Regions from separate parts of the Ideonella sp. sgz306126 genome, predicted to be linked through region 1. Evidence: predicted binding sites of a transcription regulator. Region 1 holds the regulator's gene; each other region holds the start of a gene.
The links. The regulator FNR, encoded in region 1, switches genes on or off when oxygen is low (the NO sensors DNR and NnrR bind a similar motif). The targets are predictions, from matches to a motif close to TTGATNNNNATCAA.
Positions count from the first base shown of each region.

Region 2: a site for FNR is predicted at 2,518-2,531, ahead of AC0N04_RS03430 (HypC/HybG/HupF family hydrogenase formation chaperone). Genes of this name have one in related genera too.
Region 3: a site for FNR is predicted at 3,921-3,934, ahead of AC0N04_RS01520 (iron-sulfur cluster assembly protein). Genes of this name have one in related genera too.

Region 1 is NZ_JBVYWP010000004.1:404,161-409,996, reverse strand. Features, by position in the region: gene ccoN (cytochrome-c oxidase, cbb3-type subunit I) at 1-151, shown strand, start outside; gene ccoO (cytochrome-c oxidase, cbb3-type subunit II) at 173-796, shown strand; gene AC0N04_RS14300 (cbb3-type cytochrome oxidase subunit 3) at 812-985, shown strand; gene ccoP (cytochrome-c oxidase, cbb3-type subunit III) at 1,034-1,951, shown strand; gene ccoG (cytochrome c oxidase accessory protein CcoG) at 1,966-3,453, shown strand; gene AC0N04_RS14285 (nitrogen fixation protein FixH) at 3,474-3,749, shown strand; gene AC0N04_RS14280 (hypothetical protein) at 3,830-4,072, shown strand; gene fnr (fumarate/nitrate reduction transcriptional regulator Fnr) at 4,145-4,879, opposite strand; gene hemN (oxygen-independent coproporphyrinogen III oxidase) at 5,040-5,836, shown strand, end outside.
Region 2 is NZ_JBVYWP010000001.1:746,278-752,113, forward strand. Features, by position in the region: gene sppA (signal peptide peptidase SppA) at 1-1,264, opposite strand, end outside; gene AC0N04_RS03425 (YkgJ family cysteine cluster protein) at 1,369-2,157, shown strand; gene AC0N04_RS03430 (HypC/HybG/HupF family hydrogenase formation chaperone) at 2,164-2,430, opposite strand; gene AC0N04_RS03435 (hydrogenase maturation protease) at 2,599-3,066, shown strand; gene AC0N04_RS03440 (hydrogenase expression/formation C-terminal domain-containing protein) at 3,051-3,479, shown strand; gene AC0N04_RS03445 (hydrogenase small subunit) at 3,472-4,545, shown strand; gene AC0N04_RS03450 (nitrate reductase) at 4,549-5,208, shown strand; gene AC0N04_RS03455 ((Fe-S)-binding protein) at 5,205-5,836, shown strand, end outside.
Region 3 is NZ_JBVYWP010000001.1:326,231-332,066, forward strand. Features, by position in the region: gene AC0N04_RS01500 (adenosylcobalamin-dependent ribonucleoside-diphosphate reductase) at 1-535, opposite strand, end outside; gene AC0N04_RS01505 (ABC transporter ATP-binding protein) at 690-1,319, opposite strand; gene AC0N04_RS01510 (hypothetical protein) at 1,316-2,443, opposite strand; gene AC0N04_RS01515 (acyl-CoA dehydrogenase family protein) at 2,594-3,856, opposite strand; gene AC0N04_RS01520 (iron-sulfur cluster assembly protein) at 4,192-4,473, shown strand; gene AC0N04_RS01525 (hypothetical protein) at 4,532-5,005, shown strand; gene AC0N04_RS01530 (DUF2145 domain-containing protein) at 5,050-5,836, shown strand, end outside.

The sequences.
Region 1 (5,836 bases):
CAAGGCGACCTACCCGTTCTACGTTATCCGCGTGTTGGGGGGGATCCTCTACCTGACCGGCATGCTGATCATGGCCTGGAACGTCGCCAAGACCATGGCCAATGGCCGCATCACGCCGGTGCCGATTCCCACGGCCCTGGCACACGCCTGAGTCAGGACGAGGAGTAGAAAAATGGCTACACAACAACACGCCCCTCGCGGTCACGAACGGATCGAGACCAGCAACTTTCTGATGATCGTGCTGATCTTGATCACCGTCGCCATCGGTGGCATCGTCGAAATCGTGCCGCTGTTCTTCCAGCACTCGACGACCGAGCCCATTCCTGGCTGGAAGCCTTACACCGCCTTGCAGCAGACGGGCCGCGACATCTACACCCGGGAAGGCTGCTACACCTGCCACTCCCAGATGATTCGTCCTTTCCGCGCCGAGACCTTGCGGTACGGAGCCTATTCGGTGGCGGGAGAGTCGGTCTATGACCACCCGTTCCAGTGGGGGAGCAAGCGAACCGGTCCTGATCTGGCGCGGGTGGGCGGTCGCTACAGCGATGAGTGGCACCGCATTCACTTGAACAACCCTCGTGATCTGGTTCCGGAATCGAACATGCCGGCCTTTCCGTGGCTCAAGGACGCCAAGCTGAACCCGGACGACATCCAGCCCAAGATGCGCGCGTTGCGCAAGGTGGGCGTGCCGTACACGGATCAGGAGATCGCGGATGCGCCGGAGCAACTCAAGGGCAAGACCGAACTGGATGCGTTGATCGCTTACCTCCAGGTGCTGGGCACCGCCCGCAAGTAAGAAACGAGGCTGGCCATGGATTTCGACATCAACGTGGCGCGCAGCCTGATCACCCTGGTTTCGCTGATGATGTTCATCGGCCTGATCGGGTGGACTTGGGCGGCCCATCGCAAGGCGGCCTTCGATGAAGCGGCCCAGCTGCCATTCCTCGATGACGAGCAGTCTGTGGAGCTTTCCGAACGGAAGTGATGTGTACGGGAGCGGACCGGATCTGCTCCCGACCGACTGGAGAACGACATGAGTGACTTTTTCAACAGCGGCTGGTCCATCTTCGTGGCCACCGTTGTCATCGTGGGCCTGATCGCCTGCCTGGCCTTGCTGATCTTCGGGAGTCGCCAGCATGTGGTGGCCACCGACAACAGCACTGGCCACGTCTGGGATGAAGACCTGAGGGAGATGAACAACCCGTTGCCACGCTGGTGGATGGGGTTGTTCGTGCTGACCGTGGTCTTTTCCGCCGTCTATCTGTTCCTGTTCCCGGGCCTGGGAAGCAACCCTGGGGTCCTGAAGTGGAGCGAGGATGGTCAATGGCAAGCCGAACAAGACAAGGCCCGCGCGGCGATGGCGCCGGTGTATGCCGGATTTGCAAATCTGACCGCCGAGCAGTTGGCCAAGAACCCGCAGGCCATGGCCATCGGTGAGCGTCTGTTCGTCAATACCTGCGCGCAATGCCATGGATCGGATGCCCGCGGCAGCAAGGGCTTCCCCAACCTGACCGACAACGACTGGCTCGGTGGCGATGGCAGCCCGGCCTATATCGAGACCACCATTCTCAATGGGCGCACGGGTGTCATGCCGGTGATGGCGCCGGCGGTCGGGACGGCGGATGACGTGCACAACGTGGCCAACTACGTGTTGAGCTTGTCGGGCGCGGCGCACAGTTCGGTCGCGGCGGAATTGGGCAAGCCCAAGTTTGCAGCCTGCGCGGCCTGCCATGGCGCCGACGGCAAGGGCAATCATGCGATCGGTGCCCCCAACCTGACCGACAACATCTGGTTGCATGGCTTCGGCGAAGATGCCATCACGGCGATGGTCAACAATGGCAAAACCAACGTGATGCCGCCTCAAGGTGCTCGGTTCACGCCGGAACAATTGAAGGTGCTGGTCGCCTACGTCTGGAATTTGTCCCACAGCACAAAGGTCGCCGCTCAGTAAGGTAAATTGGCAGCATGAGCGATACCCCCGCCCCTATTCAGTCGACTCCGATCCACCAATCTCCTCCGGACGACGACAGCGTTGAGGCGCTGGTATCGCTCTATCAGAAGCAGAAGAAGATTTACGCCCGTGCGGTATCGGGCGTGTTCGCCAAATGGCGCTGGGCGCTGGTCTGGTTCACCCAGGTTTTGTTTTACAGCGTCCCTTGGCTGACTTGGAATGGTCGGCAGGCGGTGTTGTTCGACCTGATTTCAAGGCGCTTCTATATTTTCGGGTTGGTCTTGTATCCGCAAGACCTGATCTATTTGTCAGCGCTGCTGATGATCTCGGCCTACGGCTTGTTCTTGTTCACGGCCGTGGCGGGGCGACTGTGGTGTGGCTTTGCCTGCCCGCAGACGGTCTACACCGAGATCTACATGTGGATCGAGCGCAAGTTCGAGGGAGACCGCCCTCAGCGCATGAAGCTTGACGAAGGCCCCTGGACTGCCAACAAGCTGTGGCGAAAGGGCGGTAAGCAAGCCAGCTGGATCCTCTTCGGCCTGTGGACGGGCTTCACGCTGGTGGGCTATTACACGCCGATCAAGCAACTCGCCGCCGAGGCGGTCACGCTCAGCTTTGGCCCTTGGGAATGGTTCTGGGTGCTGTTCTATGGCTTTGCGACCTACGGCAACGCAGGCTACATGCGCGAGCAGGTCTGCAAATACATGTGTCCGTATGCGCGCTTCCAAAGCGTCATGTTCGACAAGGACACCCTGATCATCAGCTACGACACTGAGCGGGGCGAACCTCGCGGCGCCCGGTCCAAGAAGGCCGACCCGGCGAAATTGAATCTGGGCTCCTGTGTGGATTGCGGCCTGTGCGTGCAGGTCTGCCCCACCGGCATCGACATTCGCAAGGGGCTCCAGTACGAGTGCATCGGCTGTGCCGCCTGCATTGATGTCTGCGACGGCATCATGGACAAGATGGGTTATCAGCGGGGCTTGGTGCGTTATGCCACCCAGAACGGCCTTGCGCAGCATTTCGACAAGCAGCAGATGCTTCATCGTGTGTTGCGTCCTCGCGTCTTGGTGTACACGGCCATCCTGCTGCTGATCTGCACCGCCTTTGCGGTCAGCATCACCCTGCGGAGCCCGTTCCGCGTCGACGTGGTCAGGGACCGCGCCTCGCTGGCACGCATTGTCGGCGCCGGAAACATCGAAAATGTCTACCGGTTGCAAATCATGAACAACGCCGAGAAGGCCCAGCACTATCAGGTGTCCGTTGCAGGGCTGCCTGGCATCACGGTGGCGGGAGATGACGGCCGTACCAACAGTGCAGATATTCTGGTCGGGCCCGCGGAAGCCCATTGGATCACGCTGGAAGTTCGCATTCCCTTTGAATCGAGCCAGCAGGTTGGGTCCGGGGTGCACGAGATCCACTTCAATGTCGAGCGCCTCGCCTCGGGGACGGATGGCACGCCTGCGACGGTCTCGGAGAAATCCACCTTCCTGGTACCTCGCTGAACGAATCGGAGATTGACACGATGTCGAATACCCAGGTTTCCCCTGTTGCCAGCAGATCCGAGTCCATCGAGAGTCAACGCCCATGGTGGACTTATGGGATGGTGTGGATGGTCATCAGCGGCCCGCTCTCGGTGGTCATCGCCGCCTTGATCAGCGGATACGTCGCCTGGCATGGCCAGGACCCCGTGCTGTTGCACGACGATGTGGGCCCCCCGCCATCGGCCATCAAGGCCGGAACCGATTCGCAGACCCCGGCGGAACTTGCACGCAACCACGCCGTGGTATCCAAGCACTGAATGCAGGTCTCCCCCATCGCGGGCAGGGACATGGAAGGGGGACTTGAATGAAAGTCGGCAGATCGAGCTTCGGAATACGCTTGCTGTGCGTTCTGTGGCCATCGTTCCTGATGGCCGGAGTGATGGAAATGCTGGTGTTTTCCGTCGTCGACCCGCACACGCTCCAATGGTTCGGCGGTGCCATGATCGAGTGGAGTTCAACGGCCGTCTACACGCTTGCGTTCTTCGCCTTCTGGCTGATCATCTCGACCGCGAGCGCGTTGACGCAATTGCTGGTGACCTGTCCGCCCGACAGCTTCGAGGAGCGTGCCCCTCAACTCTAGCAAGCGCTGCTCGCTTGCCTTCGATACCGGCGCCAGGGCCGGACGGACTGCCAGAATCCAGTCCGGTCTGTGTCAGCAGTTCGCGCCGTTGACCAGTTGCTGCAGTCCGGCCTGATCAACGATGCGGATATGGCGCTGCTTGACTTCGAGAAAGCCATCTTCCTGAAACTTCGAGAAGGTTCGGCTGACGGTTTCCAATTTCAAGCCGAGGTAGCTGCCGATCTCTTCGCGGGTCATCCTCAGAATCAACGAAGAGGCCGAAAAGCCTCGCGCTTCTAGGCGTTGCGTGAGATTCAACAAGAACGCCGCCAGCCGCTCCTCGGCACGCATGCTGCCCAACAACAGCATCACGCCGTGGTCGCGCACGATCTCGCGACTCATGATCTTGTGGAATTGGTGCTGGAGGTCGGTGAACTCACGCGACAAATCCTCCAACTGGCTGTAGGGGATAACGCAGACCTGAGAGTCTTCCAGCGCTACCGCATCGCAGGAATGCCGGTCGTTGCTGATGCCGTCCAGGCCCAGCAATTCGCCTGCCATCTGAAACCCGGTGACCTGATCGCGTCCGTCCTCCGACGACACGCAGGTCTTGAAGAAGCCGGTCCGGACCGCATACAGCGATTGGAACGGATCCCCCGAGTGGAACAGCGTATCGCCTCTGGCGACGGTCTTGCGGGTTGCGACCAGATCATCCAGCCGGTCCAAATCGTTCCTGCCCAAGCCCACGGGCAAGCACAGCTCCCGCAGGTTGCAACTGGAACAGGCCACCTTGAAGGCCTCAGGCTTCACACGCAGCGAATCAGTCATGATGACGATTATCGCTTGAGGGGAAAGTTTGCGGCAGCCCCACGCACGCGGCGTCGCAGGATTCAAACAACGTGCGAGGCAGGGTCTTTCCCGGCACGCAAACGCCAGCTGCCTTGAGACACATCAAGGCTCAGCCCCCCCACTTTGGCACCATCGCGCCATGGAACTTGTTGCCTCCGCACCACCGATCGGGTTGCCCACAGACTTGCTGGAGCGTTTTGACGTTCCCGGGCCCCGCTACACCTCCTACCCGACCGCAGATCGCTTTGTGGAGGCCTTCACAGCGGGCGATTACCAGCGCGCGCTGACGCAGCGCAGCGAAGGCGCCCAGGTCGGGGGCAAGCAGCCGCTGTCGATCTATGTCCACATCCCGTTCTGTGAGTCGGTCTGCTATTACTGCGCCTGCAACAAGGTCATTACCAAACACCATGACCGCGCCGCCGAGTATCTGAGCGCGCTCGACATCGAGATCGGGCTTCACGAGAAGGTGCTGGGCGACCAGCAGGTGGTGTCGCAAATTCACTTCGGGGGCGGGACACCGACGTTTCTGAGCGATGCCGAGTTGTCCGGACTGATGGAGCGGCTGCAACAGGCCTTTCGCGTCGCACCCGGTGCCGAGATCTCGATCGAGGTGGATCCTCGCACCGCTTCGCCGTTGCGCTTGGCGGCTTTGCGGAAGATGGGCTTCAACCGGATCAGCTTCGGGGTGCAGGATTTCGATCCCGAAGTCCAGAAGGCAGTCCATCGGGTCCAGTCCTTCGAGAGCATCCGCGATCTGATGCACGCGGCTCGCGAACTGGGGTTCGAGTCGATCAATGCCGACCTGATCTACGGCTTGCCGAAGCAGACCCCGACCTCCTTCGCCCGCACCGTGGCGCAGATCAGCGAACTCCGACCCGATCGCATCGCCTTGTATTCGTACGCACACCTGCCGCAGCGCTTCAAGCCGCAGCGCCG
Region 2 (5,836 bases), on a different contig from region 1:
GGTCGGCGAGCACCTGATCGGACGCCGTCGCGATCCAGTACCCGCCCGAGGCCGCGACGTCGCCCATCGACACCACGACCGGCTTGCCGGCCTTGCGGGTCAGCTCCAGCTCGCGGCGGATCAGCTCGGCACCGAAGGCACTGCCGCCGGGCGAATTGACGCGCAACACCAGCGCCTTGATGTGATCGTCCTCGCGCGCCTGACGGATGAGTGCCGCGGTCGACAAGCCGCCCACGGTGCCGGACGGTGCCGAGCCGTCGACGATCTCGCCCTCGGCGACGATCACTCCCACCTCGTCGGCGCCGGCGCCGTCCGGTGCCGGCAGGCGGCCGAGGTAGTCGTCGAACGAGATCCGGCGGTAGCCGTGGCCCTGGTCGGACTTGGCGCCATGCTCGAGCAGCACCGCATCCAGTTCGTCAGCGCTCTTCAGGCCATCGACGAGGTGGGCCGTCAGTGCGGCCTGCGCCGCGTTGCCGCCGGCCTGTGCGAGCAAGGTGTCGGCATGGTCGATGTAGGCCGTCACCGCCCCTGCCGGCAGCTTGCGGGCCGACTCGACCCCCGACAGATAGGTGGCCCACAGGCCATTGTTGAGGTAGGCCTGGGCTTCGCTCGCCGCGTCGGACGGGCTGTTGGCGATGTAGGGCTCGGCGAAGCTCTTGTAGATGCCGACCCGGATCAGGTGCGCGGTGATGCCCAGCTTGTCCAGCGCATCGCGGTAGTAGTTGCGCAACTGGCCGTAGCCGCGGAAATACACCATGCCCATCGGGTGCATCAGCACCTGGGTGGCGTGGGCGGCCAGGAAATACTGGCGCTGGTCGTAGCTCGACGCCCAGGCCACCACCGGCTTGCCGGTGGCCTTGAAGCGGTCGATCGCCGCCGCCACTTCGCGCAAGGTGGGCAGGCCGGCCCCTTCGAAATTGTCCAGCTCCAGCACCGCCTGGCTGATGTCCGGGTCCTTGGCCGCATGGTCCAGCACCGCCAGCACGTCGCGCAGCAGCATCAGCCGCGGGCCATCGCCCTGGGTCTGCTCCAGCACCGAATCCTTCAGGCTGCCCTTGCGCTGCTCGGCGATCTGGCCGGAGAGATCGAGCACCAGCGTGGTCTTGCGCTGCAAGGGCTCGGGGTGCGACTTCAGCGCCGCCGCCACCGCCAGCACCACGATCAGCAGGAACAGCAAATTGAAGACCAGGCGGCGGCTGGCATCGACCCACCCCCACAAACGAACCAGCCAACGCCACGGCGCCGGCGAACGCGACTCGGACATGCATCACCCTTGAGCGGCACCACCGGGTCCCGCCAGCGCCCATTGTCGACGACCTTGGAGGTTCATCGCCCGGACCACCCGCGGCCGGTGGCGAAGGGTGAGGCATGATCGCCGCCGTGAACCTGGATTTCGATTGCACCCAGTGCGCCCGCTGCTGCCAGCGCCTGCGCCTTCCGTTGACCCTGGCCGAGGCGCTGCGCTGGCTGGCCGACGGCCACCCGGTGCAGGTGCTGTGCGAAGCCCTGCCCTGGCCGGCCGAGCCGCCCGCCGACGACGTGGCCGCGGCCCACAAGCGGCGCCGCTCCTTCGCTGCCCACAGTGGCTCGCTGCCGGTGCGGGTGGTGGTGGTGCTGGCGGTGTCGCTCGAAGGCGCCTGCCCTTATCTGCGCGCCGACGGGGCCTGCGGCCAGTACGCGACCCGCCCGCTGGTGTGCCGGATCTACCCGGCCGAAGTCCACCCGCTGCTGGCGCTGGAGCCGGCCCACAAGGCCTGTCCACCCGAAGCCTGGGCGCCGGGACGAACTCCGCTGCTGCGCGGCGGGACACTGGTGGACGAGCGGGTCGAGGCCTGGGTGCGCCAGTCGCGCGACGCCGACGCGGCCAGCGTCGGCGCCAAGCAACGCCTGTGCGCGCTGCTGGGGCTGCAGGACGCCGCGATGGCCAACGACGGCTGGGTGATCCATGACCCCGACCCCGACGTGCTGCAGGCGGCGCTGATGTCGCTGGTGCGGCCCGGCGCCGCCGCCGAGGCGCCGGTTGAACCGACCAACTGGCGCCTGGTGTCGAACCAGCGCGAAACGCTGCAAATCCTGAACGAGATCGGTGCGAGCGCCGTGTTCAGCGACGCCGGCCTTCCCGGCGACGCCGTCTTCCAGCCGCTGCGGCCGGCCTGAATCGCATCACGTCGCCCCGCGGCCGACGCCGGCATCGGTCGCGCCCTCCGGCGCGAGCGCCAGCATCTGGTCGTAGAGCGCCCAGGCCTCCCGGGCCGCCTCGGCCGACACCTTCTGGACCACGTTGCCGAGGTGGATCATCACCATGTCGCCCGGCACCACGGTCTCGTGCTGCAGCAGGAACAGACTGGCGAGGCGCTCCACGCCCCGCGCCTCGCAGCGCACCGCCAGCCCGTCCACGGCCAGCACGCGCATCGGAATCGCCAGGCACATCGCGCCGCCTCCCTCCGGAGGTCGCCACGCGCCGACGGCCGCAGCCCCCCTAAGGACATCATAGGCCCCGGTTGGGCTGCCGGTTGTTTGACGAATGTCAACCACGCAGCCTGTCAAGGTCCCTACTGTCGCCCCAGGCTCCGACCCTCGGGGCTGGGCGAGGCACGCATGCCGGATTTCGATGACATCCTGGTGCTGGGTCTGGGCAACCGCCTGCTGGGCGATGACGCCGCCGGCCCGCTGGCGGTGGACGCGCTGGCGCCCCGGCCGGGCGTCCGGTTCCAGGACGGCGGCACGATCGGCCTGAGCCTGCTGCCGCAGATCGAGCGTGCGCGCGCGTTCATCGCGGTCGACGCGGCCACGTTCGGTGCGGCGCCCGGCACGGTGCGCGTCTTCGAGGGCGAGGCCATGGACGCCCAGCTCGGCGGGCGCAAGCGCAGTGCGCACGAAGTGGCCTTGTTCGACCTGATGGCGGCCGCCGCGCTGTGCGGCCACCTGCCGGCGCGCCGCGCGCTGGTGGCGGTCGAGCCGGCCAGCACCGCGCTCGCGCTGGCGCCGTCCCCGGCGGTGGCCGCGGCGATCGGCCCCTTGTGCCACGCGGTCGACGAGGTGCTTGCGCGATGGACCCGCTGCTGACCCCGCCGGCCATCCCGCCAGCGCCAGGCCCCGGCGTGGTCTGGGCCGTGCTGAACGAGGTGGCGCGCCTGCTCGCGCTGCTGGCCCGCGATCCGCTGTTCAGCGAGGCGATCGACCTGCAAAGCCTGCCGCTGGGCGAGCCCGAACGCGATCGTTTGCGCCGGCAACTGGGGCGGGGCGAGGTCGAGGTGCGGCTGGACCTCGCCGGCCCGAGCGAGGTCAGCGAGACCGCTTACGCCGGGGTCTGGTGGCTGCGTCACGCCGACGGCCAGGACCACACCGTGGCGGAGCAGATCGTGGTGGCGCGGGTGCCCGAGCTGCTGCTCGCCCACCCGCTCGACATCGGCGAGGCAGCCCGCCGCCTGGCGGACGATGTTGCGGCGGCAAGCCGCCAGGAGACGGCCCATGGCTGAGGTGAAGACACTGGGCGACCTGCTGCGCGAGCAGGGCGTGTCGCGACGGGTGTTTCTGAAGTACGCCAGCTACCTCGGTTCGCTGATGGCCTTGCCGCCCTCGGCCGCCGGCGCGATCGCCGAGGGGCTTGCGCAGGCCCGCCGCCAGGCCGTCATCTGGCTGTCCTTCCAGGAATGCACCGGCTGCACCGAATCGCTGACCCGGTCGTTCAGCCCCAGCCTCGAGGAGCTGATCTTCGACTTCATCTCGCTGGACTACCACCACACCTTGCAGGCGGCCTCCGGCGAGGCGGCCGAGAACGCGCGCCGCCGGTCGATGCGCGAGAACGAGGGCAAGTACATCGTCGTCGTCGACGGCTCGGTCCCGACGGCCGACGGCGGCGTCTACTCGATGATCGCCGGCCAGACCAACCTGGCGCTGTTGTCCGAGACGGTGCAGCACGCCGCCGCGGTGGTGGCCGTGGGCACCTGCGCGGCGTTCGGAGGCCTGCCCGGCGCCGACCCGAACCCGACCGGCGCGGTGCCGATCTCCACGCTGGTCTCGGGCAAGCCGCTGATCAACATCCCCGGCTGCCCGCCGATGCCGCAGGCGATGGCCGGCACGCTGGCCCACCTGCTGGCGTTCGGCAAGCTGCCCGAGCTGGACGCGCTGAACCGGCCGCGCGCGTTCTTCGGCGAAACCATCCACGACCGCTGTTATCGGCGCCCGTTCTACGAGCGCGGCCTGTTCGCCAAGCGCTTCGACGACGACGGCGCGCGCGAGGGCTGGTGCCTGTACGAGCTGGGCTGCAAGGGCCCGGTGACCTACAACGCCTGTGCGTCGCTGAAGTGGAACGGCGGCGTGTCGTTCCCGATCCAGTCGGGCCACGGTTGCATCGGCTGCTCCGAACCCCGGTTCTGGGACCGGGGTGGCCTGTACCGCCCGCTGTCTACCGGCACCACCGATGCCCGCAAGGTCATCAGCATCGCGGCGGTGGCGGGGGTCGCGCTGGGCGCCGGCGCGGCGGCGCTGGCGCGCGGGCGCCGTGCGGGCCGCGACCTGCCCGCTGCCCCTCCGAAGGAGTAAGCCATGAACCTGCTCGATTTCGCGCGCGGCCCGGCGCTGACCTTCGCCGGCGCGGTGTTCGTGCTGGGCACGCTGTGGCGACTGGCCGGCGTGCTGCTGCTGCCGCGCCTGCGCGACCTGTCGCCCCCCCGGGAAGGGGCGCCGGCGCCGTGGTGGGGTGCCTTGCGCGCGATCGTGCGACGGATGTGGCCGCGCCGGGAATTCCTGGCCACGACGATGTTCGCCACGGTCAACAGCTACCTCTTCCATCTGGGCCTGGCCATCGTGGTCTTCGGACTGGCGCCGCACATTCTGTTCATCCGCCATGTCATCGGCTGGAGCTGGCCGGCGCTGCCCAGCAATCTCGTGTACGCCGTGGGCGTGGTGACGCTGGCGGCGTTGCTGGCGGCACTGGCGCGGCGGCTGACCCATCCGGTGCTGCGGCTGATCTCGAACGGCGGCGACTATCTCAGCTGGGCCGTGACGGCGCTGCCGGTGGCCACCGGGCTGCTGGCCACCAGCCACCTGGGCGCACGCTATGAAACGCTGCTGGCCGTGCACATCCTCAGCATCGCCGTCTTCCTGATCTGGTTTCCGTTCGGCAAGCTGATGCATGCCTTCCTGTTCGCGTTTTCGCGCGGCGCCACCGGCATGCGCTTCAGCCATCGGGGGGTGAACCCATGACCGCCGCCACAGCGCCGGCGTTCGACCGGCAAGGCACACAGAGCGACGCGGCGCGGGTCGATGCAGCGATGCGCAGCTTCGTGCGCGAGTTCGGCGTCACCGCCGCACTGCACATGGAAGCCTGCGTGCATTGCGGGATGTGCGCCGAAGCCTGCCACTTCCACGTGGCCACCGGCGAGGCCAAGTACACGCCGGTCTACAAGCTCGAACCGTTCCGCCGCGCCTACCAGCGCGAAGCCGGTCCGTTCGCCCCGCTGGTGCGCGCGCTGGGGCTGGTGAAGAAGCTCGGCATCGACGAGCTGCAGCAGTGGCAGGAATTGATCTACGACGCCTGCACGATGTGCGGCCGCTGCACGATGATCTGCCCGATGGGCATCGACATCGCCGAACTGGTCAAGGAGGCGCGCCACGGCATGTTCAAGGCCGGCCTGGTGCCTGAGCGGCTGGCGCTGATGGACCGGGCGGCGCAGCAGTGGGGCAGCACGGCCACGCCCGGCGAGGACCTGGCCGACATCCTGCAGGAGGCGGCCGAGGAACACGGCGTGGCGATTCCCTGCGACCTGCCGCAGGCCGAGATGCTGGTCACGGCCGCACCGGCCGAGCTGGGCGAGCACACCAAGGCGCTGGC
Region 3 (5,836 bases), on a different contig from region 1:
GCGCGCCAGCCGATTCCACCGTCTCGCAAGAGCGGTCGAAGACCCGCATGTAGCTGATCGGCCCGGAGGCACTGGACTGCGTCGAGCCGACCCAGGCGCCCTGGGGCCGGATGCGGGAGAAGTCGTAGCCCACGCCGCCGCCGCGGCGCATGGTTTCAGCGGCTTCGGTCAGTGCCGTGTAGATGCCGGGGAAGCCCTCCTCGACGCTGGCGATCGAATCGCCCACCGGTTGCACGAAACAGTTGATCAGCGTGGCGGTCAAGTCGGTGCCGGCGGCGGAATTGATGCGCCCGGCCGGCACGAAGCCGCGCCGCTGGGCCTCGAGGAAGCGGGCCTCCCAGTGGGCCCGGTTCTCGGGGGTCTCCACTGCCGCCAGCGCACGGGCGACGCGAGCGCGCACTTCGTCGACCGATCTCTCCGTGCCTTTGGCGTACTTCTCGATCAGCACTTCCTCGCTGATGGCCTGGGCGGCAAGGGTCTCGCTTTGGGCGTTGATCAGGGAGGCTTGGCGGGGGGCGTTGCGGGTGCGGCTCATGACAGTGGCGGGCGATGGGGACTGTTGAAATTCACAGCGGGCGATCATCGCCCGAATCGACCCGCCGGGATAGCGGTTTTTTTTTCGCCAAGGCCTTTGCGGCAGGGTTCTTGACACGCCGCAAACGCGCGCTCAGGTGGCACGGGCCGTCACCTCAGAGGCACCATTCCCGCCCGCCCTCCGCGACCGGCGCCTCATGGCTGGCGACCACCCAGGCCGCATCGGCATCGCCGCAGACCTGCACCAGCCGGCGATGCAGATAGGCCTGCGACGCGGCATCGAGCGCGTTCAGCGGCTCGTCGAGCAGCCGCACGCGGGTGCCCGCGCACAAGGCGGCGGCCAGCCAGACCTTGCGCTGGGTACCGGTGGACAGCGCGGCGATCGGGCTGCCCAGGTGCGGCGCCAGCCCGAAGGCGTCGAGATGGGCGGCCAGCCCCGCGCCGTCGAACCGGGGGTACAGGCCCGCCAGGAATGCGAAGAACTCCGCCGGCCGCAGGTGGTCGAAGACGATCGCGCCCGGCCCGCACCAGAACACCTCGCGCTTCCAGGCCAGCGGGTCCGCCGCGGCGTCCAGGCGGACGCCATCGGCGCACTGCAGGACCAAGCGGCCGGTCAGCGGCGGCAACGCGCCGGCCAGCAGTTTCAGCAAGGTGGACTTGCCGCTGCCATTGGCGCCCCGCAGCCAGGTCAGCCCGGTGCCCAGTTCGGCCGACCAGCCGGTGAACACATGGCGCCGCGGCCAGGAAAAGCTCAGTTCCCGGATCTCCAACACAGCCCCCGTCATCGCATCACCTCCGACGCCAGCGCCAACAGCAGCACCAGGCTGATCCACCAGCGGCTCGCCGCTTCGCTGTCCCTGCCCGGCGCGGCCAGCACCCCGAGGGACGACAGCGCCACTGCGATGCCCCAGGCCAGCAGCACCGGTCCGCGGACCAGGCCCGCCGGAGCGGCGACGCACAAAGCGGCCGACAGCCCCAGCGCGCCGATGCCGAGAGGCGCCAGCAGCACGGCGCGCCGCCCCCGCTCGACGACGAGCGCACTCAGCGGCAACGTGGCCACGGCCGCCTCCAGCATCGGCACCAGGCCTTGCCGGCTCAGCGTGTTCAGGCGCGGCACCCAGGCCAGCGCCAGCAGGCTCCAGGCGGCCAACCACCACGGCAGCGCCGACGGTCGCCAGGCCACGCCGATGGCGCAGCCGACCAGCAGCGCAGAACAGGCCACCAGCCCGGCCCCCAGGCGCCGCGCCGGACCACGCCACAAAGGCCGCAGCAGCAACGGGGTGGACCAATGCGTGGGCTCCGCGCGCCCTCCTTCGCCGGTCCGCCACGCCGGCGCCCGGAAACGCGCCCTGCGGACGCGGCGCGCCTGTTGCAGGCCGAGCACGCCCAGGCTCAGCGTGGCGAGCTGGCTCAACCCCCACAGCAGCAGCACGCTCCAGCGCGCCGGCAGCAGCCAGGCCGGACGGTGCATCCACAGGCTCAGCGCCCCGGCGGACTGCAGGGCCAGCCACGGCAGCAGGCCGACCGCGGTGACCGCCACGTCGGCACGCCACCGATCCGACCGCGTCAGCGGCAGCGCCGCTTCGGCCTCGCGCCAGCGCTGCGGCCACAGCAGAGGCCGCAGCGCGCGCAGCAACGTGACGCCGACAAGGACTTGCAGGAGCCACACCGGCCCGGCCCAGGGCGACGCGGCCCCGTCACTGAGCGCACGCCACAGCGGCAACACCGTCCAGGCCGCCAGGCTGGCCGCCGCCATCGTCGCGCCGCTGCTGGCCCCGGCCCCGACCGCCAGCGCCGACAACGCGAAATAAGCGGCCCAGCGGCGCAGGAAGGCGCGCAGCGCCCGAGCGCACCAGCGCAGGCGCATCGCGGTGTAGGACAGGGTGGCCTGTGGGACGGGCGGCGTCACGGTACGTCTGGGGGAGTCATCCGGTGGCTGCTGCCGCACCGCGGCCAGGACCGGGCCCGGCAGGCGGCAGCGGGCGCAGTATCGCCGAGCCATTCGACCCGAAACCGGTGTCGCCCGGTGCGGACACGGCACCGGCGCCGGCCGCCACGCTCAGCCCGGCGGCGGCATCCAGCGGCGCAGCCAGGGCGCCAGCGCGCCGCGGCGGGTTTTGGCCAGCGCCAGCTCATGGCGGGCGATGCTGCGCAGGTGGACCTCGTCGGGACCATCGAGAAAGCGCAGCGCCCGGCCCCAGCTCCACAGACGCGCGAGCGGCGTGTCGGGCGTCAGGCCCATCGCGCCGAAGACCTGCATGGCGCGATCCAGCACCCGGGTCTGCATCTGCGCCGTGACCAGCTTCACCGCCGCCACGTCGTGGCGGGCCGCGGCGTTGCCGTCGCGGTCCATGCGCCAGGCGGCGTGCAGCACCAGCCAGCGGGCCTGGTCGATCTCGACCCGGCTGTGGGCGATCCAGTCCTGCACGTTCGAGAAATCGCCGATGCGGCCTCCGAAGGCATTGCGCTCCAGCGCCCGCTCGCACATCAACTCGAGTGCCAGCTCGCACTGGCCCAGGCTGCGCATCGCGTGATGCACCCGGCCCGGCCCCAGCCGGGCCTGCGCCATCGAAAAACCCGCGCCTTCGGCGCCCAGGCGCTGATGTGCCGGCACGCGTACGTTGCGGAACACCAGCTCGCAATGGCCTTCCAGCGCCTGGTGGTTCATCACCGGCGGATTGCGTTCGACGCTCACGCCGGGCGCGTCCATCGGCACCAGCAACAGCGAATGCCGCGCGTGCGACTCGGCCACCGGCGACGCATCGGACACGCCCATCACCACCGCCAGCCGGCACAGCGGGTGGGCCGCGCCGGTGATGAACCATTTGCGGCCGTTGAGCAGGTAGTCGTCGCCGTCGCGGACGATGCGCGTCATCAGCTGGGTCGGGTCCGACGACGCGGTATCGGGCTCGCTCATGGCGAAGCACGAGCGGATGCTCCCGTCCAGCAACGGATCCAGCCACTGCCGCACCTGCTCGGGCGAGGCGAACATCTGCAGCAACTCGATGTTGCCGCTGTCCGGCGCGTTGCAGTTGAAGACCTCGGCGCTCCACGGCACCCGGCCCATGATCTCGGCCAGCGGCGCGTAATCCAGATGGCTCATCCGGGTGCCAGGCTGATGCGGTGTCAGCGACGGCAGGAACAGGTTCCACAGGCCGGCCTCGCGGGCCTGCCGCTTGAGCCCTTCCATCAAGTCCAGCGGGAAGACGCCCGCGTCTTCCCAGCGGTGCCACTCGGGCAGGCTCGGCAGCACCAGGTCGTCCATGAAACGCCGCAGGCGCGCTTGCCCATCCTGGCTCCGTGCAGAGGCCTCGAAATCCATCGCCGCAGTCTGCTCCCAAACCGGGGCAGCAGCGAGGGGGCCCGCTCCGCCCCGCCGCACGAGGCTGATCTGGGTCAAGCCGGATCCGGGCTGTGGCGCTCGCGCACAGGGATGACGGCCCCGGCACAGTGCCCTCCGACCGACCGCGCCCGCGGCGTCGGTCACGAGGATTTTCAACTCGGCCAGCGTGATCGGGTCGCCACGGCGCGCCAGACCATGCACACTTAGGCCCTGTGACCCACCCCACCATCCCCATCCAAGCCCCGTCCTCGGCGCCGAACTGCGGCAGCTGCCACAGCCACGACGCCGGCGGGCCAGCCTGCCGTCCCGCGGGCATGTCGCCCTGCCTCGCTCCGTCGCTCAGCGGTCCGCCCGAGCAACTGCAGCAGGTGCTGGTCTCGCTGGCGCAGGCGCTGGCCCCGGCGACCGGCGACGGCGTGCCCGCGTCGACGCCGGTGAACTCGCTGGTGCGCGCGCTGCGGCTGGGCGATGGCGAAGCCGAGCTGCAGTTGGACATCACCCGCCATGGTTGCGGCATGCAGCTGGCCGACACGGCCTTCCAGACGCTGCGCCAGGTGCTGCCCGACACCGACATCTACGTCCGCTTCGCCGATTGAAACGCTGCGAACGGCAGCGCTAAGATCCGCGCCATCCCCCCCTGCCGCAGGTACCGTCATGCCCTCACCACTCGCCACCCTTCCCGCCGGCCTGATGCTGCTCTGCGCCGTGGCCCTGCCGGCGGCGGCCGAAAGTCTGGCGTCCTCGGCGTCCAGCCAGATCTCGGAATCGGTCGGCAGCCTGTCGAATTCGGTGCAGGGCTCCAGCAATGCCTCGTCGGGCGAGCGGCCGGTGGCCGAAGGGAACTATCGCGTCGTCGAACTGGCGACCGCGCCGGACCAGCCAGGCCAGTTGCGCCTGAGCCTGCAAGCCCAGGCCGCGACCGGGACCCGGCCGGGCGATGGGATGATCTACCTCGAACTGCCCCAGACGGTCGCCGTGCAGCAGCATCTGGCGGCGGGCCAGCTGATCACGGCCCACCTGCGGCCGTATGGCGTCGAGTTCGCGCAAGCCGACACCCAGCGCGCCTTCTACCTGCTGCTGGACGACGCCTCCCTGCGCGAACTGCCGAGCCACGCCGTCACCCTTTGACGCGGCCCGACGTCCCCCGGTGGAGCCGCCGCCCGGCTGGCCTGATGCTGGCCTGCATCACCGGGCTGAGCCTGGTCGGCAGCGCCCGAGCGGCCTCATTGGCCTTCTGCGACGGCCAGCCGACCCACGACGCGGTTCAGCAGGACCGTCTGCTGCGCTTCGCGGCTGTGATCCGCAGCGAGCTCGACGCCTCCGGCCAGCGCGTCGCGCTGCTCGCCCGATCCGGGCTGGACCTGCGACGTTTCGGTCTGCGCTACTCGCACACCGGGGTCAGCCTGCGCGACGGCGACCGCACGCCGTGGTCGGTGCGTCAGCTGTACTACGCCTGCGATGCGCACCAGTCTCGCCTCTACGACCAGGGCCTGGCCGGCTTCGTGCTCGGCGCCGACGACGCCGATCTGGGCTATGTGTGGGCGCTGCTGCTGCCTCCGGAGCCGGCTGCCGCGCTGGCGCAGACCGCGCTGGACACGCGCCAAGCACTGGCCTTGCTCGACCCGCGCTACAGCGCCAACGCCTACCCGTTCAGCCTGCGCTACCAGAACTGCAACCAGTGGACGGTCGAGCTGCTGGCTTGGGCCTGGGGCGCGGCGCCGGCCGCGGCGCGTGAGGACCTCGGCGCGCCAGCGAGTTCGTCCCGAGCCCTCGCCCAACACTGGTTGCAGGCGCATCGTTACCGACCCACCGACATCCACGCCGGCGCATGGCTGGGCCTGGGCGCCTTCATTCCCTGGGTGCACGCCGACGACCACCCGCCCGAGGATCTCGCCCAGGCCACCTACCGGGTCAGCATGCCGGCCAGTGTCCAGGCCTTCGTGCACGAGCGCTGGCCCG